Linked DNA regions of Prochlorococcus marinus str. MIT 0917. The protein of the gene in region 1 interacts with the protein of each later gene in a pairwise test. Links are inferred from orthologs where the notes say so. Each region holds a gene or a part of one and is shown in the gene's direction. Other genes may lie near its edges. The genes, in order: gyrB and gyrA.

Region 1 (15,149 bases):
TACCTCCTACAAGTATAGTTACCTTATTTTTTTTCAATTCTTTCTCTATTGATAATTTTGCTATTGATTGAAAATCATGGAGATTGATAGGGTTAGATGGCGCGCAAAGATCAATTAGAAAATGAGGTACTTGTTTTCGTTGCTCTGCAGTTGGCTTTGCCGTGCCAATGTTCATATCAATGTAAATTTGACGTGAATCGATATTATGAATATTAGAATTGATTTTTTTTGCAATATTAATTGCAAGTTCAGTTTTTCCGCTTGCGGTTGGCCCCATAATTGCTATTACAAGAGGTTTATTGGTTTGCATGATTGCCTTGCAGGGGTTTTATTAGAGGTAATTGCATAAAATTAATTTTTTTGATTAGGTTTTGAAATTTTTCCTAAGACTTTCTTTATTACCAATGTTAAATTGAAATTTCGGGAAAGGTTTCGGCTAATGCTCGTATCAAAGACAACATTGCCTGTTTGCTGTTATCCGAATGAGTAAAGATTCAAAAGTCCAAGCAGCTTACGGTGCTGAGCAGATCCAAGTACTAGAGGGCTTGGAGCCAGTAAGAAAGCGGCCTGGAATGTATATAGGATCAACCGGGTCTAAAGGGCTTCATCATCTTGTATATGAAGTTGTAGATAATGCTGTAGACGAGGCGCTCGCTGGGCATTGTGATCAAATTACAATTTTACTTTGTGAGGATGGATCAGCATCTATCTCGGATAATGGCCGTGGAATTCCAACTGACATACATCCTCGAACTGGCAAGAGTGCATTGGAAACAGTTTTAACTGTTTTGCATGCAGGTGGAAAATTTGGAAGCGGAGGTTATAAGGTTTCTGGAGGGTTGCATGGCGTTGGTATTTCGGTTGTAAATGCTTTAAGTGAATGGGTTGAAGTAACTGTACGTAGGCAGCAAAAAGTACATTTTCAGAGATTCGAAAGAGGCTCATCTATTGGTAGCTTAAAGTCTGAGAATCTTTCTAAATCAGATAAAAACCTTACTGGCACGACCGTTTGTTTTAAGCCCGATCATCAGATTTTTACGGATGGAATATCTTTTGAATATGGAATTTTATCTTCGAGACTTAGAGAACTAGCATATTTAAATGGTGGAGTACGAATCGTATTTCGTGACGAGAGAAAGAAGTTTTTAGATTCTGATCAACAACCTCATGAGGAAGTTTATTTTTATGAGGGCGGTATTAAAGAATATGTTGACTATATGACTAAGGAAAAAGATTCCTTACATCCAGAAATTATTTATGTTAATTCTGAAAAAGATGGAGTTCAGGTTGAAGCAGCAATGCAGTGGTGCATTGATGCCTATTCAGATAGCATTCTGGGATTTGCTAATAATATTCGAACAATTGATGGTGGAACTCATATTGAAGGACTAAAAACTGTATTAACTAGAACTTTAAATTCTTTTGCTAAAAAAAGAGGCAAAAGAAAAGATGGAGACTCGAACTTAGCAGGAGAAAATATTAGAGAGGGATTAACAGCTGTTTTATCAGTTAAAGTTCCAGATCCGGAATTTGAAGGTCAAACAAAAACTAAATTAGGAAATACTGAAGTACGCGGAATTGTCGATAGTTTGGTTGGTGAGTCTCTTAGTCAATATTTAGAATTCAATCCAGGTGTGATTGACTTGATCTTAGAGAAAGCAATTCAAGCTTTTAATGCTGCCGAGGCAGCCAGAAGAGCTAGGGAACTTGTTCGTAGAAAAAGTGTTTTAGAAAGCTCTACATTGCCGGGTAAATTGGCAGATTGCAGTTCTAGAGATCCATCGGAATCAGAAATATATATTGTTGAGGGCGATTCTGCTGGTGGTTCAGCTAAGCAAGGAAGAGATAGAAAATTTCAGGCAATTTTACCTTTGAGAGGAAAAATTTTAAATATTGAAAAAACTGATGATGCAAAAATATATAAAAATACTGAGATTCAATCTTTAATAACAGCGCTAGGTTTAGGTATCAAAGGAGAAGATTTTCAAGTTCAGAATTTAAGGTATCACAGAGTAGTAATCATGACTGATGCTGATGTTGATGGTGCACACATTAGAACTTTGCTTTTGACTTTTTTCTATAGGTATCAAAAAGCCCTTGTAGAGGGTGGATATATTTATATTGCTTGTCCTCCTCTATACAAGGTTGAAAGAGGAAAGAATCATACTTATTGCTATAACGAATCAGATTTGCAAAAAACTCTTTCAAGTTTTGGCGAAAAGGCTAATTATACAATTCAAAGATTTAAAGGATTAGGAGAAATGATGCCAAAACAATTATGGGAAACAACTATGGACCCTACAACAAGAATGATGAAAAGGGTTGAGATAGAAGATGCTCTTGAAGCTGATAGGATATTTACAATTTTAATGGGAGATAAAGTTGCACCAAGAAGAGAGTTCATTGAAACTCATAGTGTTGAAATGGATCTTGCTGCTTTAGATATTTGATGAATTTAATTGGTACTTTTATACTTTGGATTTGGCTTTTAGGTATTGCTTTGGTAGTCCCAACTACATTGCCTGCTGGAGGTGCTCAAAAATCAAATATTCAGCATAGAGAAAAAAATATTAGATCGCCCCTAATTGCATTGAAAGAATTCAATTTGCTTTCTTCAGCTTCTAACAATGCATCTATTTTAACTAGTGTTAAAGCAGGAACTCCTGTAAATATAATGAAGGTTTGGAATAGTAATGATAATGGAAAGTGGTTATTAGTAAATGTTATTAGTCAGGATTTTTATCAATTTTTTTATATAAAAGGATGGGTAAATATTAGCAAAACCTAATTAATTGCAGGATATCTTATTAGTCTCTTTAGGAGCAGTATTGGGAGCAAATTTAAGATTTATAATTTATAAAAAACTTAAAACATGTAAATCAATTAAGTATTTTAGGATTCTAATCATTAATACTTTTTCTTCTTTTTTCCTTGGTTTATTCATTTCTTTAATGCCTCAGATTAGCTCTTTGAATTATTCTTATACATTAGTACTTTTTATATTAATTGGATTCTTAGGTAGCTTAAGCACTTTTTCTACATTTGTTTATGAATTATTTGAGATGTTTCGACAATTATATTTTTTTAGAGCATTAAAATTATTGATGATTTCTTTGTCACTAGGAATAATTGCTTTAGCATTAGGACTATTTTTAGGTAATTAATAAATGAAATATTTATTTAGCAATAATTTTTTTTTGATTGCGATTGGAGCAGTCCCAGCTGCTATATTTCGATGGCAAATTGATCAAATTTGGATAGTAAATATTATTGGTTGTTTTTTATTAGGTTTTGTCAATGCAATGCCTATCTCTAGGAGATATAAATTGATTTTTGGATTTGGATTTTGTGGGTCTTTAACTACATTTAGTGGATGGTCTTTTCAACTATTTAAACTAATCAGTCACGGTTTTTACAAATTATTTTTTCTTAATTCAATCCTAACAGTAATAATTGGATTATTGGCTGTTTGTTTAGGACACTTTTTTGCTAAGAAAATAAAAGCCTAATCAAGCAATTGTTCAATTGCTTTTGTGATTTCAATACTGTTGGGCTCTATTGAGCTTTTAAATCTTGCGATTGCATCTCCCTTTCTATTGATTAGAAATTTTTCAAAATTCCATTCAACGTCTCCGGCTGGATCTAGTTTATTCAAAGAAGTAAAAGGTTCTGTTGTGTCGCCTTTAGCATGAACTTTTTGGAAAAGTTGGAAATTTACTCCATAAGTTATTGAACAGAATTTTTTTATTTCTTCCAATTCACCAGGTTCTTGGTTCCCAAAGTCATTACAAGGAAAAGCTAAAACATGGAAGCCTTGTGATTGATACTTATCTTGAAGATTTTGAAGCGCTTTGTATTGCTTAGTAAATCCACACTTGCTTGCGACGTTGACAACCAATAAGACATTTCCTTTGTAATGATCAAAAGTGATTTTCTTATTGTCAAAAGAGATGACCTCAACTTTACTGATATTTACGGACATGGATATGGAAGTAATAAAAATTGTGGGTTAGCCATAAAATAATAAAGGCTTGCTGCTCCAAATATGAACGAACAAAAAGGGGCATCTCGTGAGACTCAATCATTGGCAAATGGCAGTTTGGTCGCTGAGGCGGTTGCTCAGCAATTAGAGGCTATGCTTTCTGCTGGTAATTACGATGGGGTCAAATTACTGCTCAGTCCTGTCCAGCCTGTAGATATAGCTCAGGCTATTGGAACATTGCCGATGATTTTGCAAGCCTTGGCTTTCAGGCTTTTGAGTAAAAACGAAGCAATTGAGGTTTACGAATATTTAGACCCTTCCGTACAACAAAATCTTTTAGATCGCTTGAGGTCAAACGAAGTACTCGATTTAGTGGAGGAAATGTCACCCGATGATCGTGTTCGACTGTTTGATGAATTGCCTGCAAAAGTCGTCAGGCGTTTACTTTCAGAGCTAAGTCCTGAAGAAAGGCGTGTAACTGCTCAGCTGTTGGGGTATGAGTCTGAAACGGCTGGCAGACTCATGACTACGGAATTTATAGATCTTAAAGAATTTCTTAGTGTCTCTCAAGCTTTGAAACTAGTTAGACAAAGAGCTACTTTTTCTGAGACAATTTACAGCCTTTATGTGACTGATAAAGAGAGGCATTTAACCGGAATTTTATCTTTAAGGGATTTAGTAGTTGCTGATCCTGAATCACTTATTGGGGAGGTGATGACAAGAGAGGTTGTCAATGTCAGAACTGATACTGATCAAGAGGAGGTTGCAAGAGCAATTCAAAGATATGATTTTTTAGCTTTACCGGTTGTAGATCTTGAGAAAAGACTAGTTGGCATTGTAACTGTTGATGATGTGATTGATGTCATAGAACAGGAGGCAACTAGGGATATTTATGCGGCTGGAGCTGTTCAAGCTGGGGACGAAGATGATTACTTTCAAAGCAACTTATTCATAGTGGCCAGACGGCGCATTGTCTGGCTTGCCGTTTTGGTTGTAGCAAATGGACTAACAACTCAAGTTATTGCTATGAATGACGAGGTTTTAAAGCAAGTAGTTTTATTGACTGCTTTTATTCCTTTGTTGATTGGCGCGGGGGGCAATGTTGGAGCTCAAAGTTCAACTGTTGTTATTCGAGGTTTAAGTACTCAACGAATACAAAGACTTGGCCTTTTTAGGGCTATTGCAAAAGAAGCCTTGGCAGGGGCTTTGCTGGGAGTTTTGATGGCTTTATTTGTTGTACCTTTCGCTTGGTGGCAAGGTCAGGGACCTTTGGTCGCAACTGCTGTAGGAATAAGCCTGATTGCTATTACAACCCTTGCCGCTACTGCAGGGGCCTCATTACCTTTGCTTTTTGATCGGATGGGTTTAGACCCTGCCTTAATGTCTGCTCCATTTATCACTACCGCAACAGATGTTGCAGGGGTGTTGATTTATCTGAAAACAGCTTCTTGGCTTTTAGGCAGACTGGCGTAGAACCCGAATAAGTGTTTTTACTCAAAGTGTGGGAAGCCGAGCTGTTCTTAATTGATCTTTACAATTCTTAGTAGTAAGCTTAACAAAACTCAATAAACAAATGACAGCGGTAGCAGATCCTGTTCAGGCTAAAAACTCATCCTTTCCTACTGCTGCAAGATCTGTAACAGACATCGACTTAGTTCGTTCTTATCTAAGGGATATCGGAAGAGTTCCCTTGTTGTCACACGAGCAGGAAATAACCTTGGGAAGACAAGTTCAAGATCTTATGGTTCTTGAAAATCTTGAAACCGAACTCGAAAGTGATCTAGGGGAAAAACCAGATATAAATTTTTTCGCTGATAAGGCTGGAATTTCTCCTTTCCAGCTAAAAAAGAAATTGAAAAGTGGTAAAAGAGCAAAAGAGAGAATGGTTGCAGCCAATCTTCGTTTGGTTGTAAGTGTTGCGAAGAAATATACAAAAAGAAATATGGAATTACTCGATTTAATTCAAGAAGGAACTATCGGCTTAGTTCGGGGAGTTGAAAAATTTGATCCCACTCGTGGATATAAGTTTTCAACCTATGCATATTGGTGGATTCGCCAAGGTATTACAAGAGCAATTGCTGAAAAGAGTAGATCTATAAGACTTCCCATTCACATAACTGAAATGCTCAATAAACTGAAGAAAGGTCAAAGAGAATTAAGTCAAGAACTTTCTAGAACTCCAACGTTAAAGGAATTGTCTGAGTATGTTGATTTGCCTGAAAATGAAGTTAAAGATTTAATGAGTAGGGCTGGTCAGCCAGTTAGCTTGGAAACTAAAATTGGCGATGGTGAAGATACTATTTTACTTGACTTATTATCTAACGAAATTGATATGCCCTCTGAGCAAATTGAAAGTGATTGCATGAAAGGTGACTTAGAAACATTACTTGAACAATTACCTGAATTACAAAATCGTGTTTTAAGAATGAGATATGGAATGGATGGTGATGATCCTATGAGTCTTACTGGAATTGGAAGAGTTTTGGGTATCAGTAGAGATAGAGTAAGAAATTTAGAAAGAGATGGATTGAGAGGTCTTAGAAAATCAGGTGAATCGGTAGAAGCCTATATGGCTTCTTGAATAATTTTTTCAAGAATGGGATTTACCTTTTCAGGCATTTCATCATGAGGGCAATGTCCAGCATTTTGAATAACATTTAAACTTTGAATACACTGAAAAGTTTTAAACCATTTTTCAGCCTCTTCAACTGGTTCCCATGGATCTTTTTCTCCCCAAATTAGATGTACTGGATGTTCACAATATCTAAGTAAATCGGGAGCAAGATAATCATCAAATAAATTAATAAATCCCCTGAAAGCTTCTGGAGCTCCTTCGCCTTGAGTTGGCTTTAGAAGTATATTTATTAGTTCTTCATTAACATTATTTCCAGTTGGATAAGCAACTTTTAGGATTTTTTCAATGAAAGTTGGATTTGCTGCATTTTTGAAAAGATTAGCACTTAGGAATCTTTGCCTTACTAATGTTTTAATAATTGGTCTAAGAAAACGCATCAATAAAGATTGCTCTGCTAATCGTTTATCATCCATTGTTCTTTGTGCACAATCAATTAAGATTACACCCAAGCATTTTTCAGATAATCTTTTTGAGGTATTTAATGCAATAACTCCTCCAATAGAATTTCCTATCAAGAAAACAGGCTTTTTAACTATTTCGTTACAGAAATCAAAAATTTGCTGGCTCCAACTATCAAAGCAATAATTAAAATTGTTACTGCTTTTCTTCTCATATAATAACTGTGAATTTGGTTGACTACTTTCTCCAAAACCAACTAAATCTAGAGCATAGCAAGATGCTAATGAACTAATATTTTTTTGATTAAATCTCCAATGATCTTTACATGCGCCGAAACCATGAATTAAAACTATTCCTATTCCATCATTATTAGCATTTTTCTCTACTTGCCATGCAATTTGATAATTTTGCCAATTCCAAAATTGTTTCATCAGTCTCCAATGATTTATTCTATTGTATATTCATTAGCAAAGAATATGTGCTTATGAAATAATTATGCTATAAATAAAAAGAAGACAATGATTTTTTAAGTAAGTATTTTGTTTTAAATATATTTAGAGATTATTTAATTTTTTAGATCTCGTTTTAATTATGAATTTTGATGTATATAAATCCATGTAAATCATGTATTGATTTTATAACTCAATTAAAATTGTATTTTACAATATGGGTTATTATATTTCGGGCTCTAATAAAAATCTAAATCAAATAGTTTAGAATTTCGAAATATATAGATTCTCAATAATCTAGTATTAATATTAATTTAGTAAGTCAAGTTTAAGCTGAAAGAATCCTTCTATTCAGTGTATTAAAATATCATAGGTAAGGATTATAAATTGTGTAGATTAAGCTTTAAATATAGCTAGGAAGTTTTATTTAAAATTGGCCTAAAGATTATGATCTTCTTGTATAGATTATTAGGATGAAATTAGGCTGTTTACTTAATCTACGTATAATAGATATGGGTGTATAAGTAAATGCTAGATTTTATCTTATATAGCACCTCGCCATGGCAATGAAGATGTTTCTGAGAATTCTCTTGTAGTTATGAAGTTACTTACCTATTCAAAGATATATTTTAGATAATAGATATGATGGGAGTATAATTTATTTAAGATGATTTATTGATACAAAAAGAATGAATGGATCTTTCAAAGATGATCAAAAAGAAGAATCAAATCAAATAGATATTTACCCAGTTCCATTATCTTTATTTGATATTAATGTAAATAGTTATATCTTTACAGATAGATTGGCTAACCTAACAAAAGAAGAAATTATTACTAAGGCGGTAAATTATCATTTACAAGAAAATATCACACAAGCAGTCAAATATTATCGATATTTTCTTGATCAAGGCTTCTCAGATCCAACTGTATTTTGTAACTATGGTGTTATTTTTTATACGCTTGGTAAATTAAAAGAAGCAGAGGATTTATTAAGAAAAGCAATTCAAATCGAACCTAACTATGAGCAGGCATATTCAAATCTAGGATTAGTATATAAAGATCTTGGAGAACTCAAAAAAGCAGAACTTTTAATACGTAAAGCTATAGAATTAAATCCTGATTATGTCGATGCTTATATAAATCTTTCTGTAATTTTGAAAGAGCTTGATCAATTACAGGAAGCAGAGAAGGTAATCAAAAAGGCTGTATCTATAAGACCTGATAATCCTATATCATATTATAATCTTGGCAACATACTCTTTGAACTTGATCAATTAGAAGAAGCAGAATTAGCAATTCGTAAATCAATTGAATTGAAACCAAATTCAGCAGAGGCTCATTCTGAACTAGGAAGAATACTTATTGAATTTAATGAATTAGAAGAAGCCGAATTAGTCACTCGTAAAGCAATTAAATTGCAACCAAATTTAGCAGATGCTTATCATAATCTAGGAAAGATATTGTTGGGACTTGGCGAATTAAATGAAGCTGAAATTTATACTAGAAAAGCCATTGAACTGCAGCCAACTGTAGCATTAGGGCATAATAATCTTGCTAGTATATTAAGTGATTTAGGTAAGTTGGAAGAAGCAGAAGTTGCTATAAATCAAGCTATCACACTTAAACCTGATTATCCTGAAGCTATGATTAATCGTGGAGTTATATTTGGAAGACTTGGAAAGATAAAAGAATCAATTTTATCTTTTAAATCAACTATTGAATTGAGATCTGCAAACTCAGAACAAAGGTTGCGAGCTTATTTAGAAATAACTATTTGTAATTTAGTTCAAGGCAACTTTATAGAAACTTACCTTAATTTTAAGAAAACTGAGTATTTCATAAATAAAGGTTGCCTCAATTTGATTAAGGATCATAAGATCAAACAATATACTAATGCATTTTTTAATTTTATTAATAATTTATATCCAAAACTAAAACAAATAAATTATAATTTATCTCAGGCAATGATACCTCATATAGGCGAAAGTAATTGTTTGTCTTTCTCAAATCAAATCCTATCATTAGATGACAAGCAACTACAGGTTCAGCCTGTTTTGATAACTGGTGCAAAAGCATGGCATTTTGCCAGTAAGTATAATAATCAATGGAAATCATCTCTTGATCAGCAAATTATTAATTATATAGATAGTGAAAAAGTACTTATCTCTTTTGGCGAAATAGATTGTAGAAAGGATGAGGGAATTCTTGCATTTTCTAAAAAGAAAAATCAGGATATTTCAACCATTATTTTAAAAACAATTAACCTTTATTTGGATTATATGGAAAAAAAATTAGCTAAATTTTTTTCCAAGAGATATTATTTTGGAGTAGCCGCTCCAGTTGTTCTATCTGGGAAAATAGATGATTTAGATATAAAAAGAAAACAACTTATTAGTGAATATAATTCCATTTTGAAAGCCGAGTTAAAAGTTAGAGGTTCCTATTTTATAGATGTTTATTCATGTACAAGTAATCATCAAGGTTTTAATAATGGGATATATATGTGTGATGATAATCATTTATCACCGGCTGCACTTGATATCTTATTATCAAATTACTTAATTAAACCTTAATTAATTTCTATTTTTACTTTAAGTCTATGTTAGATAATTTGCTTGTGAAACTCATATAAAGTACTATCAAATGTGATTAGTAATCCAATGTATGAAAACAGTAATTCCTAGTGATGTAATAGGTGTTGGTCTTGTTTTAAATAGAAATAAAGAATTACTTATAGACAAGCGTCTTGAAACTTCAAGTATGGGAGGGTTGTGGGAGTTCCCTGGCGGGAAGCAAGAACCTAATGAGTCTATTGAAAATACTATTGAACGAGAATTAAGGGAAGAAATAGGTATAAGGGTAGAAGTGGGAAAAAAACTTATATCGTTTGAATATTCGTATAGCTCTAAGAAACTAAACTTTATAGTCCACTTTTGTGAATGGAAATCTGGACAGCCAAAACCCTTAGCTAGTCAGAAGTTACTTTGGGTATCTGCAAATAGACTTGACGACTATTCTTTCCCTCCTGCTAATACTAAAATAATTGCAGCTTTATACAAATATTTTGATTTGAAAAACAAATTAATTTAAAAAATTGATAATTTATCAATAGTAATTTTATCCAAAATTAAGAAAGATGAATCCAACGAAGGTGATCTCTTTTGGCGAAGCTTTAATAGATCGTCTTGGTCCACTTGGAGGAGATCCTGCTATTGATCAACCCGTAACAAATTGCTTTGGAGGCGCTCCAGCAAATGTTGCTTGTGCTTTAAGTCGTTTAGGAGTGGACGTTACGTTTATTGGGGCTCTGGGTAATGATTCTTTTGGCCACAATTTTAAGAATTTGATAATTGATCGCGAAATCAATACAGTTGGTTTGCAAGAAGATAAGTTACGCCCAACAAGGATTGTATTAGTTCGTCGAGATCATTCAGGAGAAAGAACTTTTGGAGGATTTGCAGGCGAAAAGGGTTTTGGCTTTGCTGATCAAGCTATATCTCTTGACCAAATTGTTAAAGACTGGCCCTTCATCTCTGATCAGGCTAAATGGTTAGTTATTGGAACTATTCCTATGGCTTCTAAAATTTCTGCTGAGGCGTTTTCATGGTGTATTCAAAAAGCTAATCATCAAGGAATTAAAATTGTGCTGGATTTGAACTGGCGGCCAACTTTCTGGCGGAGTGAATTATCTAAAGAAGAAGCTCCTTCTGCGCAAGAAGTAAATATGATTCAACCAATTTTAAATAAAGTATCTTTAATCAAACTTGCCAAGGAGGAAGCTCAGTGGTTTTTCAAGTCTGTTAACCCCCAAGAGATTTCATTAACCATGCCCCAAAAACCATCGGTAATAGTTACTGACGGAGCAAATCCTGTACATTGGTTTATAAATAAAAATTTAGGTAATACGAATTCAATTTCACCACCCAAAATTGTCGATACAACAGGCGCTGGAGATGCTTTCACAGCAGGATTAATTTACAAGCTTTTGTCTGCTGAATTGGATTGCTTAACTTATAAAATGGCTGAGGAAATTATCCGTTTTGCCATCGGCTGTGGAGCCTATGTATGTCAAGGTATTGGAGCAATTGACTCACAACCTTACTTGGAAGATATTGATAATTTATTGTCATTATCCAGTGGAGCAATAAGCTGAAAAAATCGGCCTTGATTTTCTAAGGTATATTCTAATTTGCCTCTCCATGCATCATGCACAGGAAGAGATAATCTTTCTGGCCATTCAACAACCATTAATGCGCCCATCGCTTTGGATTCCTCTTCTTCTATTAAAAAAAATTCGTTTGCCGCATTTGAGTCTTCAATTCTATATAAATCAATATGTACTAATGGAGGGCACCCCATTGGATAATGTTGGGACAAAGAAAAAGTTGGGGAGGTGATTGGCTCACTAATTCTTAGACTTTTTGCTATTCCTTTAACTAATGTGGTTTTTCCTGCCCCAAGAGGTCCATTTAGAAGGAGAATGCTTAGGTTTGGAATTTTTTTTGTTAATGTTGAACCTAGTGACATTGTTGATTCAGGTTTGTCTAGAGTCCAGCAGAAATTATTTGTTTGCTGAGCAAATTCATTAAAAACCTCGAATTGTTTTTCAGAATCTTTTTTCACAATCTCCCATAGAGAGTTTTATTTATGTTTGCAGCAACGAAGTCAAATCTCAACAGTTTTGAGAAAAATATTGATTACGTAGTTAACGATATAACCGAAGCAGAATTCGGGCGAAAAGAACTTTTGATAGCAGAAACAGAAATGCCTGGTTTAATGGCACTTCGAAGAAAATATGGGTCCCAAAAACCATTGAAAGGAGCTTGTATTGCTGGTAGTCTCCACATGACAATACAAACAGGAGTACTTATTGAGACTCTTGTTGAACTTGGTGCAAAAGTTAGATGGGCGTCTTGTAATATTTTTTCGACTCAAGATCATGCTGCTGCTGCTATCGCAAATTCAGGTGTACCAGTATTTGCCAAAAAGGGTGAAACATTAGATGAGTATTGGGAATATACGCATAAAATATTCGAATGGAGTGATGGTGAATCTGCAAATATGATTCTTGACGATGGGGGCGATGCGACTGGATTAATAATTTTGGGGAGCAAAGCGGAGGAAGATATCTCGGTTTTGGATAATCCCTCAAATGAAGAGGAAATTGCATTATTTGCTTCTATAAAGAAAAAACTATCTCAAGATCCAAATTTCTATTCAAAAGCTAAATCCTTTATAAAAGGAGTTACTGAGGAAACTACAACTGGTGTAGCTCGTCTTTACCAAATGGAAAAAAGCGGCGAACTTGTATTCCCAGCAATTAACGTAAATGATTCTGTAACTAAAAGTAAGTTTGACAATCTGTATGGTTGTCGAGAATCCTTGGTTGATGGCATTAAAAGAGCTACAGACGTGATGGTGGCTGGCAAGGTAGCCCTTGTTATGGGGTATGGAGATGTTGGGAAAGGTTCTGCTCAGTCACTCAGGGGATTGGGCGCGACAGTGATGATTTCTGAAATAGATCCTATATGTGCTCTTCAAGCCTCAATGGAGGGTTTTAGAGTTGTGAGATTAGATGAAGTGGTTGAAGATGTTGATATTTTTGTTACGGCCACTGGAAATTTTCAAGTTATTCGTCATGAGCATTTGATCAGGATGAAGAATGAATCAATAGTTTGTAATATTGGCCATTTTGATAATGAAATAGAGGTTGCCTCTTTGAAGTCCTATGAATGGGAAAATATTAAACCTCAAGTTGACCACATAACTTTACCAAGCGGTAACAAAATAATTCTTTTAGCTGAAGGAAGATTGGTGAATCTTGGATGTGCTACTGGACATCCAAGTTTTGTTATGAGTAATTCTTTTACCAATCAAGTATTAGCTCAAATTGAATTATTCAAATACGGAGTTAAATATTTGAATAAAGTTTATGTTTTGCCAAAACATTTAGATGAAATGGTTGCTCTACTTCATTTAGATAAGATAGGAGCAAAGCTAACTAAGTTAACTAAAGAACAAGCTGCATATATTAATGTTCCAATCGAAGGTCCTTATAAGACAGATCAATATCGTTATTAATTCTATTTAAACAATTCAAATTAAATGCACATAACTGAATTTATATCTTCTTTACCAGTATTAATAGGAAATGCAGTTGAGACTAATCAGTGGATAGGTTATGGGGCGATCTTAATAGCAATGTTTTTAGAAAATCTCATTCCCCCGATTCCTTCGGAGTTAATTATGCCTCTTGGTGGCTTTTATGTGTCGCAAGGTCAATTAGATTTTTTACCAGTTGTTTTGGCAGGTTTAATAGGAACTGTTATTGGGGCGCTGCCTTGGTATGGAATTGGCAGATTAGTGAATGAAGAAAGACTTGAGCATTGGCTTGGAAAGAATGGACGTTGGATTGGCATTAAGCCTCAAGAACTTGCTAGAAGTCGTCAATGGTTCAATAGGTATGGGGTTTCGTTAGTGTTTTGGGGAAGATTAGTACCTGGAATTCGTACTTTGATTTCCGTACCCGCAGGTGTTGAGTTGATGCCCATCAGTCCCTTTCTGATTTGGACAACCGCAGGAAGCCTTATCTGGACTTTATTTTTAACGATTACAGGGTTTTATTTGGGAGATAATTATGTAAACATTGAAAAATGGATTAGTCCTTTTTCAAGTATCTTTAAGACAATTATTATTTTAATTATATCTTGTGCTTTGATATCTTTAATTTATAAAACTCTAAGTAAACTAATTAACAATTAAGAATGATTTTTAAAATGGAATTTCGTCATTATTTGACTGCTGATTGTATGAATTATTATTGTTGAAATTACTATTATCTGAATCTCTCTTGGATCCTAATAATTCAAGACGATCAACTCTAACAACTGGCTTATTTCTATCCTCACCAGTATTACGATCTTTCCAACTATCTAATTTGAAGCTTCCAGTTATACCAATTAAAGAGCCTTTTTTTACATAATCAGCTGCGACTTGTGCTTGTTTGCCCCAAATTTCTAAATTGAACCAATCTGGTTCATCGTTTCGATTTCTTCTATTTACAGCCATTGTTAGATTGGCTACTACAGTTCCAGATTCAAAATATCTAACTTCAGGATCTCTTCCTGCTCTGCCTACAAGAGTGACTGAATTTATTGCCATCATTACCTCCTCTGTTTACTGGTTGCTAAATAATATATTTATCTTAGTTCAACTCTCTTTATGATGGCTCAAATGATTGAAATCCGTGTTTTTTAACCGTTTCAAATTCTCCCGAGATATTGGGATTGATTTAGGTACTGCAAATACCTTGATTTATGTCTCTGGTAAGGGAATTGTATTGCAAGAGCCTTCCGTTGTAGCAATGGATTTGGAAGAGGGAGTCCCCCTCGCTGTAGGTGATGATGCAAAGTTAATGTTAGGGCGAACACCAGGAAATATTCGAGCCGTTAGGCCGCTTAGGGATGGGGTTATAGCTGATTTTGATGCAGCGGAGCAAATGCTCAAGACATTTATTCAAAAATGTAATGAGGGTCGTGGAATTATTGCACCCCGACTAGTTGTTGGTATCCCTAGTGGAGTAACTGGTGTAGAGAGAAGAGCAGTTCGTGAAGCTGGTCTTGCGGGAGCAAGAGAGGTGCATTTAATTGATGAACCTGTTGCTGCCGCAATTGGAGCTTCTTTA
Region 2 (15,458 bases), 550 kb from region 1 along the record:
TGGGAATATCTCTTTCAATTCCTCCGATTTCCCAATTGGTTTTTGTGATTTCAGGGTCAACTGTTCTTCCTCCGGGAACTAATGCAATTTCATCAATCCCGTAAGCTCTTCTAACAGTTTTGGTGCGTCCTAGTTGAATATTCACACCTAAATTTTGTAAGTTCTCGTCAAACTACCAACTGAAGTGCCAAATTGAGCAAATGTTGGGAATAGATAATCAAGATTTTGCTTGTTTTTCTTATTAATTCGATGATTTGTGATTATTTAGAGAGAATTTTTACTATGTTTTTGTAATTGTTGATTTTGTCAGAGGTGATTTACTTTCAGATATATGGTTATTCACTCTAAAAGGTTTATTAATGCTGAGATGTTCTTATAATTGGTAAAACCCTTATATATGGCTGATCCATTGGGACCTAATAGTACTGGTCCCGGGGAATCCGACGATCGGATCATTCAGACTGACTTAAGAAATGAAATGTCGCGTTCCTATTTGGAATACGCGATGAGTGTGATTGTTGGAAGAGCTTTACCTGATTCGAGAGATGGACTTAAGCCCGTTCATCGTAGGATTCTTTATGCGATGTATGAACTTGGTCTAACTAGTGATAGGCCATACAGAAAATGTGCACGTGTAGTTGGAGAGGTTTTAGGCAAATTCCATCCTCATGGTGATACTGCCGTTTATGACGCTTTGGTCAGAATGGCGCAAGATTTCTCTATGCAGATGCCTCTAATTGATGGGCATGGGAATTTTGGATCTGTTGATAATGATCCTCCTGCTGCGATGAGATATACAGAATCCAGATTGCAATCTTTAACCACTGATAGCTTGCTTGAAGATATTGAATCTGAAACAGTTGATTTTGCCGATAATTTTGATGGATCAGTACAAGAGCCAACAGTCTTGCCGGCAAGAATTCCTCAATTGCTACTAAATGGTTCGTCTGGCATAGCTGTAGGTATGGCAACCAACATACCTCCCCATAATTTGGTCGAACTGATTGATGGATTGATGGCGTTAATTTCTAATCCTGAGTTAGATGAAATAGAATTGATGAATTTAATTAAAGGCCCAGATTTTCCTACTGGGGGCCAGATACTTGGCAGAAGTGGAATTAAAGAAACATACCTTTCTGGAAGAGGCTCAATAACAATGCGTGGAGTTGCTGAAATAGAAACCATTGAAAATCCAGGAAGACCAGATAGAGATGCTGTAATAATCACTGAACTTCCTTATCAAACAAATAAAGCAGGATTAATAGAACGAATCGCCGATATGGTTAACGATAAAAAACTTGAAGGTATTGCAGATATAAGAGATGAAAGTGATAGAGATGGTATGAGAATAGTAGTTGAATTAAGAAGAGATTCATATCCTCAAGTTGTTTTAAATAATTTATTTAAACTTACTCCTTTACAGACTAATTTTAGTGCAAATATGCTTGCATTAGTTAATGGTGAGCCTGTTATATTGTCACTTAAAAAAATGTTGCAAGTATTTTTAGATTTTAGAGTAGAAACCATTGAAAAAAGAACTAAATATCTCTTAAAGAAGGCAGAGAGTAGAGACCATATATTATTAGGATTATTATTAGCTTTAGATCAGCTAGATGACATAATTAGCCTTATCAGGTCCGCATCTGACTCCGCTACTGCTAAACGTAAATTACAAGAACTTCATGGCTTAACAGATATTCAATCTGACGCTATTTTGCAGATGCAGTTAAGAAGACTGACTGCTTTAGAGGCTGATAAGATAAGACTTGAACATGAGGATTTAGTTAGAAAAATAATAGATTTAAAAGATATTTTAAATACGAAAGAAAGGGTATTTGAAATAACAAAAATAGAACTAAATGAAATAAAAGAAAAATATAATACTCCAAGAAGAACAGAAATTCTTGATCTTGGAGGAGGCCTTGAAGATATTGATTTAATTGCTAATGAAAGATCAGTCGTTTTGTTGACAGAGACAGGATACCTAAAGAGGATGCCTGTTAGTGAATTTGAAGCAACAAGTCGAGGAACTAGAGGTAAAGCAGGAACGAGAAGCCAAGGAGAGGAAGAAGTGAAAAAATTTATTAGTTGTAATGACCATGACAGTCTCCTGCTTTTTAGTGATAGAGGCGTTGCGTATGCTCTTCCTGCTTACAGAGTTCCTCAATGCAGTAGAACTGCGAAAGGTACTCCTATTGTTCAATTGCTTCCAATTCCGCGGGAAGAAGCTATAACTTCATTGCTTTCTGTTAGTACTTTTGATGATGAAAACTATTTATTGATGCTTACTAGGGGGGGATATATTAAAAGAACACCTCTTTCAGCTTTCAGTAAGATTAGAGCAAATGGATTAATTGCAATAGGTTTAGAGGATGGTGATGCTTTAACTTGGGTTCGATTGGCTGAGTCTGGAGATAGTGTTTTGATTGGTTCCAAGAATGGAATGACAATTCATTTTAGATTAAATGATTCTGAATTACGCCCTTTAGGTAGATCAGCAAGAGGGGTGAAGTCAATGAATCTTAAGTCTGGTGATTCTCTTGTAAGTATGGATGTTTTATCTACTGAGTTGGCTGATCATGTTGATAAAAGTGAAGACGAAGAACTACAGGATGAATCATCAGAATCTGAAGGGCCTTGGGTACTTGTTGCCTCTGGAAGCGGTCTAGGTAAAAGAGTTCCTGTGACACAATTTCGCTTGCAAAAAAGAGCAGGAATGGGCTTAAGAGCAATAAAATTCAGAAAAGACGGAGATGAACTTGTAGGTTTAAGAGTTCTAGGCAAAGGAGAAGAATTATTATTAGTTAGTGAAAGGGGAGTAATTGTCAGAACTAGTGCGGATAAGATCTCTCAACAGTCTAGAGCTGCAACGGGGGTAAGAATTCAGAAACTTGATAATGGGGATAAGTTGTCTGAGGTCGTTTTAGTTCCTCCAGAACAAATTAATGAAGATGAAGAAAAAGAATTGTCCACAAGTATGGAATCAATAAATACTGATCCAACTTCAAAAAATTGAAATTGAATAACTTTGCTGATGTATTAGTTATGGGAGCAGGACCAGCTGCTCTTTGCATCACTGCTGAGTTGGTTGAACAAGGACTTAATGTTCAGGCAATAGCTTCTAAATCTCCTTTAGAGCCTTGGCCAAACACTTATGGAATCTGGGCATCTGAACTTGAGTCTTTAAATATGGATGAATTATTAAAATATAGATGGAAAGATACTGTTAGTTTCTTTGGAGATGGATTAAGTAATAAGGGTAACAGTTGTACAAATCATTATCTTGATTACGGTCTCTTTAATTCAATTAATTTTCAGGAGGCTCTTCTTGAGAGATGTAATGGACTCGCTTGGCAGGTAGAAACTGTCAAAAATATTGATTTTAGTGAGAGAGAAACGGTTGTTATTTGCACCTCCGGGAAAAAATATTTCGCTAGGCTCGTTATTGATGCAAGCGGTCACAAAACCTCTTTTGTTAAAAGGCCTAAGCATGATCAAATAGCTAAGCAGGCAGCCTATGGGGTGGTTGGGAAATTTAGTTCTGCTCCTGTGGATAAGGATCGCTTCGTTTTAATGGATTTTAGACCAGACCATTTAAATGCCAATGAACTGGAAGAGCCACCTTCTTTTCTTTACGCTATGGACCTGGGAGACGGTAGTTATTTTGTAGAAGAAACATCTTTGGCATGTGCACCGCCAGTTTCATTTGAATCATTAAAAGCAAGATTAAATTCACGACTAACTAACAAAGGTATTCAAATTGAGGAAGTTATGCACGAAGAACATTGCCTTTTCCCAATGAATTTGCCATTGCCTTATAGAGATCAACCTCTTTTGGCCTTTGGAGGGTCTGCAAGCATGGTTCACCCTGCATCTGGATACATGGTTGGCAGCCTTTTAAGGAGAGCCCCCTCATTAGCAAAGGAGATAGCAAAAATAATGAAAAAAGATCCCCTCATGCCTACTTCTAAAATAGCAAGAATAGGATGGAAAACCCTTTGGCCAACTGAATTGATTCAAAGACATCGTCTTTATCAGTTTGGTCTTCAAAGACTAATGACGTTTGAGGAATCCCTGTTAAGATCTTTTTTTGATACTTTTTTTAAATTACCCAAAAAAGATTGGTATGGATATTTAACTAACACTCTTCCTTTGCCGAGGCTTTTTATTGTTATGCTCAAGTTATTTTCTATTGCTCCATTGAAAGTTAGATTCGGAATGATTGGTTTTTTAATAAAAAAGTAAGAAAAAAATTAGATTTTCTTTTTCCAATCTATGGGAGAGATCAGAGGAAATATACAATCCTCTTTTTCAATTTCATCTATAATTTTTTCAGTTATATTTTTATTGTCTTTAATTGCATTTATCAATATCCAAAATCTTTTTAGATGCAAGTTTATTCTTTCTCTTGCAAGCTCCGTAGTCGTTTCGGCTTTTAAAATGAAACTCCAATCTGAAGATTGAGACAGTAAAAGTTCTCTTCCAGCTTGTTTGATTATCTTTATATTTGATTCTTCTATTAAACCTCCTGAACAAATACTGACCATTTCTCTTCCGGCTTTACTCCATTCATGAACAATCCAAGCATTTGATTTGTCTAACCAATAATTATGAAAACCACCTTGTCCCCAACTAGATGGAGAAGGATTGCATAATTGGATTTGGGGCGTTAATTGAAGAGCATCTTTTAAAGTGATTAATTTAACACCTTCCCTTTTAGCTTTGATAAATAAATGTGATAGAAATTTAGGACCTTCAAACCACCAATGACCAAAAAGTTCTGCATCAAAAGGTGCTATTAACAATGGTTCTATTTTCATTGATTTTTCAAGTTTTATAAGTTGTTTTTTTCTGTCCTTTAAATAACTCTCTGCATCTTTTTCAACACTTTCTTTTGCTGCTTGTGGGTCATATTCTTGTTTGTCTTCTAAAGATGTATTTTGAGATGAAATCTTAAATAATTTTATTCCTAATGGCCTTTTTTCCTTAATCCCTATCTTTTTTAGGTTTTCTATTGATAAATCCCAGCCTAGGTCTCTATGAAATTCTCTGTAGTTTGGATTCCCTGGATATCCATCCCTTGCTGACCAAACTGGAAGAGTTGATTCACTATCTCTACCAAAAAAAGCTACTCCTCTTCTTGTGCATATAGGAGCATATAAACCATATCTTGGTCTTGGATCTGCATTTAATAAGCCATGTCCATCTAGGACGGCATACCTAAGTCCTGATTCAGACATTAAATCATCTAAGCCCTCGTAATAGGCACATTCAGGCAACCAAATACCCAATGGGGCGTTTGTAAAAAGGCGCTGGTGCTCTCTTACTGCAGTTTTCAATTGAGCTCTTACTGCCTCAGGGTTTTCTCTCAAAAGAGGCAGATATCCATGAGTAGCTGCACATGTAAGAATATCAATTATTTCTAATGTTTGTAGCTTTTTAAATCTTCCTATTAGATCACCTTTGCAGCTCTTCCAGCTTTTTAATTGACGTTTTAAGTGACCTTTAAGATCTAGGGCTGCTGCTGTGCAGTTTGTCTCTAATTTATTTAGAAGTTCTAATCTTATTGATACCCATTCTTCAAAGCGATTTTTTAATACTTGATCCTCCAAAAGCGAAAGCAAAGTAGGAGATAAACCTATTGTGATTTTAGGTGTTTGATCTTTTGCAGTAGAGGCCTCCTCAAGTGTTTCTAAAAGTGGCAAATAACATTCCACTAGAGCTTGAAAGAACCAATCCTCCTCTAAGGAGCCGGGTTCTTCTGATCTCACGTAAGGCAGATGGGCATGCAGGACTATGGCGAGATTGCCTTTAGTCATTAAAACTCCCAGATTTTTTGAATAGACCTTCGACACTTATACTCTTTAGCTGCTCTAGAAAAGATAAACTTTAAGTTCTAATATAAATCTAGTCAAAATAGATACTAAAAAATAATTAATTTTTACTTATTAATTAGAGCTTTTTTATTTGAATTTGATATTAAACCTTAAATTTTTACTATTTTAGAGAAAGAAATATATAAAAAGATAAATTAAATTACTAGAAACTTAATATTTTTTCTAGTAATTTATTAGAAACATACTACAATTAAATAGATTCATTTAGATCTTAAAGGTCTATTTATTTTTATATAATCCATGTTATGGCCAAAGATCCGGGCCGAGTTTTAATTTTCGATACCACTTTAAGGGATGGAGAGCAATCCCCTGGGGCGAGTCTTAATTTAGAGGAAAAGTTAGCCATAGCACAACAATTAGCAAGATTAGGCGTTGATGTTATTGAGGCAGGATTCCCTTTCGCTAGCCCTGGTGATTTCGCTGCAGTTCAGAAAATAGCTGAGAATGTAGGAGGAGAGGAAGGACCTATAATTTGCGGACTATCAAGAGCCTCAAAACCTGATATAAAAGCTTGTGCTGATGCTATTGCTCCAGCTCCAAGAAAAAGGATTCATACTTTCATTGCAACCAGTGATATTCATCTTGAACATAAATTAAGGAAATCTAGAAAAGAAGTTCTTGATATCGTTCCAGATATGGTTGGATATGCTAAAAGTTTTGTTGATGATGTTGAATTTTCTTGTGAAGATGCTGCAAGAAGTGATTTAGATTTTCTGTATGAAGTAATCGAATTAGCCATATCTTCAGGTGCTAATACTATAAATATTCCAGATACAGTTGGTTATACAACTCCATCTGAATTTGGAGATTTAATATTAAATATTAATAAAAATGTTCCAAATATCAATGAAGCAGTTCTCTCCGTTCATGGTCACAATGATTTAGGACTTGCTGTCGCAAACTTCCTTGAGGCTGTCAAGAATGGAGCTAGACAACTTGAATGCACTATTAACGGAATAGGAGAGAGAGCAGGTAATGCTGCTTTAGAAGAATTGATTATGGCTCTTCATGTAAGAAGATCATATTTTAATCCGTTTTTCGGCAGGGCTCCTGAATCTCCTACTCCTCTAACAGCAGTTAGAACAGAGGAGATAACCAAGTCCTCTCGTTTGGTTTCCAATTTGACTGGGATGGTTGTACAGCCTAACAAAGCAATTGTTGGAGCAAACGCTTTTGCCCATGAATCTGGAATACATCAAGATGGAGTATTGAAGAATAGGCTTACGTATGAAATTATCGATGCAAAAACAGTTGGGTTGTCAGACAATAAAATTACTTTAGGAAAACTTAGTGGTAGGAGTGCTGTTAGAGCTAGGTTAGAGGACCTAGGATATGATTTGAATAGAGAAGATCTTAATGATGCTTTCGCTAGATTTAAAGACTTAGCCGATAGGAAAAAAGAGATAACAGATCGAGATCTAGAGGCAATTGTTAGTGAGCAAGTCCAACTGCCAGAAGCTTTGTTCCAATTGAAATTGGTACAAGTAAGTTGTGGAACATCTCTGATGCCTACTGCAACAGTAACTGTTGTTGGGGAAGAGGGAGAGGAAAAAACAGCAGTCTCTCTTGGGACCGGTCCTGTTGATGCAGTTGTTCGAGCTTTGGATTCTTTAACTGAAGAACCAAATGAATTGGTTGAATTCTCTGTAAAGTCAGTTACAGAGGGAATAGATGCTTTAGGAGAAGTTACTATTCGAATAAGAAGAGATGGAAACCTTTTCTCTGGTCATTCTGCTGATACCGATGTTGTTGTTGCAGCGGCGCAAGCATATATAAATGCGCTTAATAGATTAGTAGATGCTCAAGGAAGGAAATCGATTCATCCACAACATGATTTGGCTCAGGTAGATAAGAAAGGGGTTTGATGATATTTTTTTTCTTTAATATTTCTTTAAAAGCGTTCCGTAAATTTTTTTTGAAAAATCGTACTAAATCACTTAATGAAAGATTAATATATGTTGTGACGATTCGATAAGCGCACATAAATGGCTTTAAAAAAAAATCTCTATCGACTTACAGGACTTGATGGATCTCCCCACCATGTTCTAGATGCTCCATATGAAAATATTGATGCAGCTCTGAAAGCAGCAAAAACATGGTGCGATGGTCAAGGGTTGAGTTGCGCTATTAAAAATAGAGGTATTGGTGTACAAGTGCTTGCAGGGAATGGAACTTGGAGAACTGTTTGTTATCCATCTAATTGTTTGCAACCTTCTCTTGCATAAAATAATTTATTAATATCATTTATATGATTCTATTTAAGAGAATAATTTTTTAAAAATGGGTTCAGGGATGCGCGGCTATTGGACCCTTACATGGTTTGGTTTGATCTCAAATACACTTGCGATTCCTTTTATTGCTTATGTTGTTGGATCAGGACCGCCCCTTCAAACTGCAAATATTACTCTCGCAATAAGTCTTGCATGGCCAGCGGCAGTAACTGGAATTGTTGCTTCAGCAGGGCTATTTGCTCAGAGAGTATGGGGTGTTATTTTATCAATAGTTGCTTTATCTATGTCTCTTTCTGGAACTTTGCCTTATGGAATAATCAGATTAATTAAAGTAAATGATCTTTTTGGGATAAGTGGTTTATCATTGCTGATAGCTTTGCTTAATTTATTAGCTTTACTGTATTGGTGTAGAAGAGGTCATAGACGAATAAGGCTTTAAATAATTTTGAATCTTCCCAAATTTCATTTAACTTTTACCTTGAATTATAGGTTGGATATTTTAATCTTCTATGTCGCATCCTCCTCCATACAGAAACAAAAGCCCTAAGTATTATTTCTATTTCCGCTCTAGTTAAACTACTTTCTTTTAATTGACCGTCTATCTGACGAGATTGAATTATTTTTCTAACAGTTTTGCATGCTTCGTTATCTGAGGAAGATGCGTCAAGAGCCCTTAAAGCTGCTTCACAACCATCTGCAAGCATAAGTATCCCAGTCTCTTTTGAATGGGGTATAGGTCCTTTATATCTGAAACGTTTTTCAGAAGCAGAGGGATCACTTTCTCGAGCTTTATGGAGAAAATATCCCATTTTTAATGTTCCTTGATGTTCTGGGATGAAATCAGCGATAGGAGATGGAAGTCGATATCTCCTCGCAAGCTTCAGTCCTTCATCTACATGTGCTTGAAGAATATCGGCACTTTTATATGGGTTTTTTATTTCTTCATGTGGGTTTACTCCATCTTTCTGATTTTCAATAAACCAATTGGGAGCATGTAATTTCCCTATATCATGATAGAGAGCTCCGGTTCTTATTAGGTCAACATCAGCTCCAATAACTCTTGCTCCTTCCTCTGCGAGGCTTGAAATTGTTAAAGTATGCTCAAATGTCCCTGGTGCTTCTCTAGATAAACGGCGAAGTAAAGGACGTTCTTGATCAGCAAGTTCCATTAATCTTGCTCTGGTAAGTAATCCAAATGTATTTTCTAATATTGGAATAATTAATATAGTTACCATTAGTATTGCACTTATTATAAGTGTCTCATTGAAAATAGAATTAGGATTAAATGTTAGATTATTTAATTCTATATTTTTCTCTTTAATTAGTTGATTAAAAATAAACCATTGTCCTAATAATGCACCAAAAGGTATAAATACAGCTATTTGAAGAACTTGTGCACGGCTTCTCATCCTTCTACCTAAAAATGCAACAAAAGATCCAGCGACACAAGCAATTATTAGCCTAGCTTCACTTAATTCATTAATAGATGATGGCCACATTAGACTAGCAGTGGCCATCCAAGCTAATGATGTTGTTGTACCTATTCCTTGCGATAGAAGTAGTGTGGGAGGTAATATTAATTGCATAGGACTTGCTAGCGGACCAAGCCAATCTTTTGTCAATTGAACTACAAATAATAAAGTTAAGGAAAGTAATCCATGTCTAGCCTTAAGCCTGGGCTTTTCTCTTCTCATAATCATAAGAAGTAATCCGCAACTACCCATGGCTTCGGAGAAAGTCATTAACCATTTTAAAGGCCTAGGACTTCGGCTTACTTTATTAAAATGTTCTAGAATATCAAACTCTTGTGAACTTATTGGCTCTCCTTTTTTTGTTATTATACTGCCTTCTTTAACATTTATTGTCTTTATAGAATCTTTATTAATCAAATTTTCAAGTAATAGATTAGTTTTGAATTTATCAACTTTTAAATTACTTTTTTGATAAAAACTGTTTGATAATATTTTTGCACCTAACGATCTATTTGGAGAATCTTTTTCACCTAGATCTATTAATTGAATTGAAGAAGCTTCATTAAGTTGATCAAGTGCAAGTGTATTAATAATTCCTTGAGAAAGCATTTTTCTTGAAACATTTTTTATCTCTTCTTTCCATTCCTCCCATTCATTATCAGAAATATTAACTAGCCAAATTTTCTCTGAATTTGTTAAATTAATTTCTTTTAAATCCTCCTCAAAATTATTATCCTTTAAGTTGCTAAGTAGATTTATTTTCTTAAAAACAGTATTTTCTAAATTGTTTGATTGATTCTTGTCTACTACTTGAACAAAACTTTCTTTTAAGCCTTGTTTCTTTTCTTTTAAATCCTTAGTGTCTATTACTTTTGCATCTCTAGGTGCTATTACATTTACTTGAGAAATATCACCTGGTTTGAGATCGGGAACAGCAAGTAACTTATAGCTTGAAAATATTGCTACTAATAGGCATACCATTAGTAGACCTAATTTGTCAGTGGTTGACCAGCGGAGTATTGGCCGCCTGGGAGATTGACTCCCTAACCATATTCTCCAAATTTTTTTTGGACTGGGTAATTTAGCCAAAGACTTTCTCACCTACCCTGACGCTAGGTTTTATGCGTTGATTAATTGAAATTGCATTCATTTTACTTATGCCAAAAATTTTAGATGGGAAAAAACTTGCTCTGGAGATTGAACTCATCCTTCAACAGGCTATCGAATCTGGTTTGGAAGTTGTGAAACGTCCTCCTGGTCTTGCTGTACTTAGGGTTGGTAATGATCCTGCGAGTGGAGTTTATGTCAATTACAAGGAAAAAGCATGCGATCGAATAGGTGTCAGAAGTTTTGCAAGGCATTTAAAAGAAGATATTTCATTGAAGGAACTTAAAGAAATCATTAAAAGTTTGAATGAAGAAGAGAATGTTGATGGAATTTTATTGCAACTTCCATTACCTGCGCACCTTGATGAGGCTTCCTTGCTGAGGAGTATTGATCCTGATAAGGATGCTGATGGTCTACATCCTTTGAACCTTGGAAGATTGATGAAGGGAGAGAAAGGCCCACGATCATGTACTCCTGCTGGTGTTATGTCTCTGCTTGAGCGAAATCAAATCAAAATTGAAGGTAAAAGAGCAGTAGTTATTGGACGTAGCATTCTTGTTGGCAAGCCAATGGCTTTAATGCTTGAAGCTGCAAATGCTACTGTCACGGTTGCTCATTCTAGAACTAAAGATTTACCTTCTTTGACTAAGGATGCTGATTTACTCGTAGTAGCTGCTGGCAAGCCATATTTGATTGGGGAAAATCATGTCAGCGAGAATTGCGTAGTTATTGATGTAGGAATTCACAGACTTCCGCCTGATCAAGAAAATATTCAAGAGCTCAAAAAGACTAAACTTTGTGGAGATGTAAAGATATTTGAAATTGAAGATAAAGTAGCTGCTTATTCTCCTGTACCTGGTGGTGTAGGGCCTATGACAGTAACAATGCTTCTAGCAAATACGGTTGATAGGTGGCAGAAACATTGTGGATTACCTTTAACTATTAGTCATTTACTTCCATGAATCACAATGTCCTGAGAGAATTGGTAAGAATCGATTTTTTGCATGCAGGAAGCAATCGCTTCTTTTGACTTCGCTGAGTATCTAGAGAAAGCTAGAACTCGCGTTGAAGATGCGCTTGATGCGTCTCTGGGCCCTGAAAAGCCAGAAAAATTAAGAGAATCTATGCGCTATTCCCTTTTGGCTGGAGGGAAGAGATTAAGACCAATACTATGTCTAGCTGCCTGCGAACTTGCAGGAGGCGAAGTTGAAAAAGCATTGCCTACAGCAGTTGCTCTTGAAATGATTCATACAATGTCTCTTATCCATGACGATCTACCTTCAATGGATAATGACGATCTTCGTCGAGGGCGTCCAACCAATCACAAAGTCTACGGAGATGCTGTGGCCATTCTTGCTGGAGACGCTCTTTTGACTCGAGCTTTTGAGATGGTGTCAATTCGAACAGAGGGTATACCGTCAGAGAGACTATTGAAAATAGTTGGTGAGCTTTCTTTAGTTGCAGGAGCTCCTGGACTAGTTGGAGGACAAGTGGTTGATCTCGATTGTGAAGGGAAAGAAGTTGATTTAGAAACCTTGGAGTACATTCACCTCCATAAAACAGGAGCCCTGCTTAAGGCATGTGTGACTTGCGGAGCATTGATTGGAGGAGCTGATGAAAATCTTCTGGAAGCATTAAGTGTTTATGCCAGAGGTATTGGATTGGCATTTCAAATAATTGATGACATTCTTGATGTAACAGCAAGTAGTGAAGTATTGGGCAAAACAGCAGGAAAGGATTTAATTGCTGATAAGACTACTTATCCAAAATTACTTGGTCTTGATGAATCAAGAAGGAGAGCAGATCTTTTAGTCGCTAAAGCAAAAAATGCTCTAGATCCTTGGCCGGTAAAGTCAAAACCTCTTCTTGCCTTGGCTGATTACATTACAAGTAGAGATAGATGAATCTTAATCCAGATTTCGCATTACCATTTATTGATTTTCTTGATAATGCTGTATTGGCCTGGGGGCTAGCAGCATGTGGACTTGCTCAATTTTCTAAATTATTATTTGAATTAATTTTTAGGCAAAGGTGGAGACCGTCAGTACTTATAGAAACAGGAGGTATGCCTTCAAGTCATTCGGCTTTGGTAACAGGAACCGCTGCAGGAGTTGGACTTCAGCTTGGTTTTAATGATCCCTTATTTGCTTTGGCTTCAACAATTGCTTTTATTGTGATGTATGACGCTTCTGGCATAAGAAGATCGGCAGGCTTAACAGCAGCAAAAGTCAATCAAATTTCTAAAGATAATTCCAATGAATTATCTTTAGAAACCACTTTAAAAGAATCTTTGGGTCACACAAAAGCCGAGGTGTTGGTAGGAAGTCTACTTGGCCCAATTGTGTCTTTACCAGGTATTTTCTTTATTGGTTCCCCTTTGCATATTTTGCAAATGATTGGATTAGTTTCTTTGTGAAAGAACTAAAGTCAAAAGAAGATTGTGTCGTTTTAACTAAGGATCAAAAAAAATCTCTTGAATTATTCTGTGAATGGCTAAAGGCCCCATATTCCTTTAAACCCTTCTTAGTTGAAGGCTTTGCAGGTAGCGGAAAAACATATTTATCGATGAAATTATTAAAAAAGGTCGATGAGTTAGATTTGAGTTGGACCGTAGTTGCTCCAACTCATAAAGCTGTAGGTGTATTAAGGCAGGGATTAAGAAATGAATCTATTCAACCCACACTGTATCCCTCTACAATTCATCGTTTGCTTCGACTGAAATTAAAAAGAAAAGCGGAAGTAGAAATATGCGAAAAAACAGATCAAACCGAAAGCTCTTTGGAGAATTTAGGACTTGTTTTAATTGATGAAGTATCAATGATTGATTCTAAATTATTGGAGATAACTCTTGAATGCGCAAGATACAACTCGACTCGCTTGGTTTTTGTTGGTGATCCTGCGCAACTACCACCAGTGGGAGAAAGCTCTAGCTCAGTTTTTTTAATGAAAAGAGCTGTGAAAACTGAACTTAGGGAAGTTGTTCGTCATCAAGGACCTGTTCTGAAATTGGCAACAATAATTAGAGACGGTCAAATCCCTTGTAAACAGCCTCCAATATTGCCAGTTATAAATTCTAAGAAAGGTAAAGTTGGAATATTAGAAAGAACAAGTTGGCTTGAAAAAGCCAAATCGGCATTGAGGTTATCTTCTTTAGATGATGATCACGATGGAGCAAGAATTTTGTGCTATACGAATCGAATCGTTGATAATTTAGTTCCTCATGCAAGAAGAGCTATACATGGTGAGATGGCAGATCAATACCAGGTTTTACCTGGAGAGGTTTTAATAAGCCGTAAAGCAGTAATGGTCAATGCTTCCTTAAATGAGGATGAGCTTGGAGAAGAACCAGATATTTTGATTAGTTCCAATAGAGAGATGATGGTAGAAGATGTGATTCCAAATAGTTTTGAATTGGCCTCTTTAGGAATCCATCAAGATTTTGAAAATCCTTTACCTGTTATTGAAACTCAGATAGCTAAAGTGAGATGTGATAAAAAAGAATTTTCTTTGAGGTTAATGCCTCAAATAGGGTCTAAATCTCGTATTGATTTAGATCTTTCTTTAAATAAATTAAGCAATTTGGCAAGAGATAGAGGAAAAAAAAATAGTGCTAAGATTTGGAAACTTTTCTTTTTTATCAGAGATTCATTTGCATATTTAGGACCTGCTTCTGTCCTTACAATCCACAGAAGTCAAGGAAGTACTTTTGGAGAAGTGTTCATAACATCTGATGTCTTTTGGCCTAAAGACCTTGAATTTAGAAGACGGCTTGTATACGTTGCTGTAAGCAGAGCGAGCAAAGGAGTATGGATTGTTGGTGATAATACAAGCAAGACGAATCAATCTCTTTTAGAGAAATTATTAATCGACTAATTTGGAAAAGTTTTATTTTAAAAAATCAGATTTGCCTTAGGAATAATTCATGACACTTCTTTTCCAGTTTTCTAGAATAAGAGGTGAACTTGCCCAATGTAGATGTATCCAACTTGCATGAATTAAATGATTACAAAAACCTTCATTTTTAGTGTCTATATTCCATCCTCTAATATCCCATAGTGGATTTATTTCTGAATTATATCTTTCATTAATTATTTCCCAGCGATGAAATTCATGTCCTATTAGTTTATTACCGGGATTGCTAATAGGACTTTTATTTTTACTTGTTACTTCTCTATAACCAATTTTTAGATTACCTTTCTTAGCCTTAAAGGGTAATACACCAGCCATTGAATGTTCTTTACCTTCAAGATCAAATATACTTTCACCCAAAAGCATCATTCCTCCACATTCAGCATATATAGGAAACTTTTTTGAAAACATTTTTATTGACTTGAGGCTTATTTTTGAATTACTCAATTGGTTTGCATGTTGCTCAGGAAAACCACCAGGTATTATTAATCCTCTAGCTTCTTTGGGGATCTGTTCGTTTTCAAGAGGTTTCCAAGTAATTGTAGGCATACCGTTTTTTTCTAGTAATTCTTTTGTTTCTTGATACCTAAAATGGAAAGCATCATCATCAGCAATAGCAATTGGGTGAATAAATTCTGATTTTTTCTTTGAGAAAGAGTTAATTGTTTTGTTGTTAGGTTCTGGAGGTAATAAAAGCTTTCTAAAACTTTCTATATCTAGATAATCTTTGGCTATTGAAGCCCAATTTTTAACTTTAATTTCTAAGTCTAAAATTTCATGAGCTGGAGCTAAACCTAAATCTCTTGAAGGAAGATATAACTCTTTGCAGTAAGGAAGAGAAC

The links.
Region 2: the proteins of gyrB (region 1) and gyrA interact in binary tests that used the Escherichia coli proteins (3 or more experiments, as listed by UniProt). The link is inferred for Prochlorococcus marinus str. MIT 0917 from one-to-one orthologs.

Annotation. Positions count from the first base shown.
Region 1 is NZ_CP114784.1:1,168,800-1,183,948, reverse strand. What follows is about bases 60-2,966. They hold gyrB (DNA topoisomerase (ATP-hydrolyzing) subunit B), read left to right. Parts: upstream 60-482; coding sequence 483-2,450; downstream 2,451-2,966. Other genes in these bases: O5637_RS06875 (fluoride efflux transporter FluC), read left to right, coding at 2,793-2,966; O5637_RS06880 (hypothetical protein), read left to right, coding at 2,450-2,788; miaA (tRNA (adenosine(37)-N6)-dimethylallyltransferase MiaA), read right to left, coding at 60-310. Also shown: more of miaA, read right to left, coding at 1-59; more of O5637_RS06875, read left to right, coding at 2,967-3,164; O5637_RS06870 (fluoride efflux transporter FluC), read left to right, coding at 3,168-3,509; O5637_RS06865 (glutathione peroxidase), read right to left, coding at 3,506-3,982; mgtE (magnesium transporter), read left to right, coding at 4,046-5,455; O5637_RS06855 (RpoD/SigA family RNA polymerase sigma factor), read left to right, coding at 5,556-6,563; O5637_RS06850 (alpha/beta fold hydrolase), read right to left, coding at 6,548-7,447; O5637_RS06845 (tetratricopeptide repeat protein), read left to right, coding at 8,155-10,038; 8-oxo-dGTP diphosphatase MutT, read left to right, coding at 10,130-10,555; O5637_RS06835 (carbohydrate kinase family protein), read left to right, coding at 10,602-11,618; tRNA (adenosine(37)-N6)-threonylcarbamoyltransferase complex ATPase subunit type 1 TsaE, read right to left, coding at 11,564-12,088; ahcY (adenosylhomocysteinase), read left to right, coding at 12,113-13,546; O5637_RS06820 (DedA family protein), read left to right, coding at 13,571-14,227; O5637_RS06815 (single-stranded DNA-binding protein), read right to left, coding at 14,237-14,626; O5637_RS06810 (rod shape-determining protein), read left to right, coding at 14,712-15,149. UniProt on the Escherichia coli protein: DNA gyrase negatively supercoils closed circular double-stranded DNA in an ATP-dependent manner to maintain chromosomes in an underwound state.
Region 2 is NZ_CP114784.1:618,028-633,485, reverse strand. Bases 1-3,216 are described here. They hold gyrA (DNA gyrase subunit A), read left to right. Parts: upstream 1-397; coding sequence 398-3,016; downstream 3,017-3,216. Other genes in these bases: crtL (lycopene beta cyclase), read left to right, coding at 3,013-3,216; O5637_RS03930 (GuaB3 family IMP dehydrogenase-related protein), read right to left, coding at 1-145. Also shown: more of crtL, read left to right, coding at 3,217-4,245; O5637_RS03915 (glycoside hydrolase family 57 protein), read right to left, coding at 4,254-5,819; O5637_RS03910 (2-isopropylmalate synthase), read left to right, coding at 6,143-7,762; O5637_RS03905 (hypothetical protein), read left to right, coding at 7,883-8,122; O5637_RS03900 (hypothetical protein), read left to right, coding at 8,190-8,567; O5637_RS03895 (HDIG domain-containing metalloprotein), read right to left, coding at 8,602-10,689; bifunctional methylenetetrahydrofolate dehydrogenase/methenyltetrahydrofolate cyclohydrolase FolD, read left to right, coding at 10,758-11,669; geranylgeranyl diphosphate synthase CrtE, read left to right, coding at 11,712-12,611; O5637_RS03880 (divergent PAP2 family protein), read left to right, coding at 12,608-13,123; O5637_RS03875 (ATP-dependent DNA helicase), read left to right, coding at 13,120-14,580; O5637_RS03870 (cobyrinate a,c-diamide synthase), read right to left, coding at 14,617-15,458. UniProt on the Escherichia coli protein: A type II topoisomerase that negatively supercoils closed circular double-stranded (ds) DNA in an ATP-dependent manner to maintain chromosomes in an underwound state.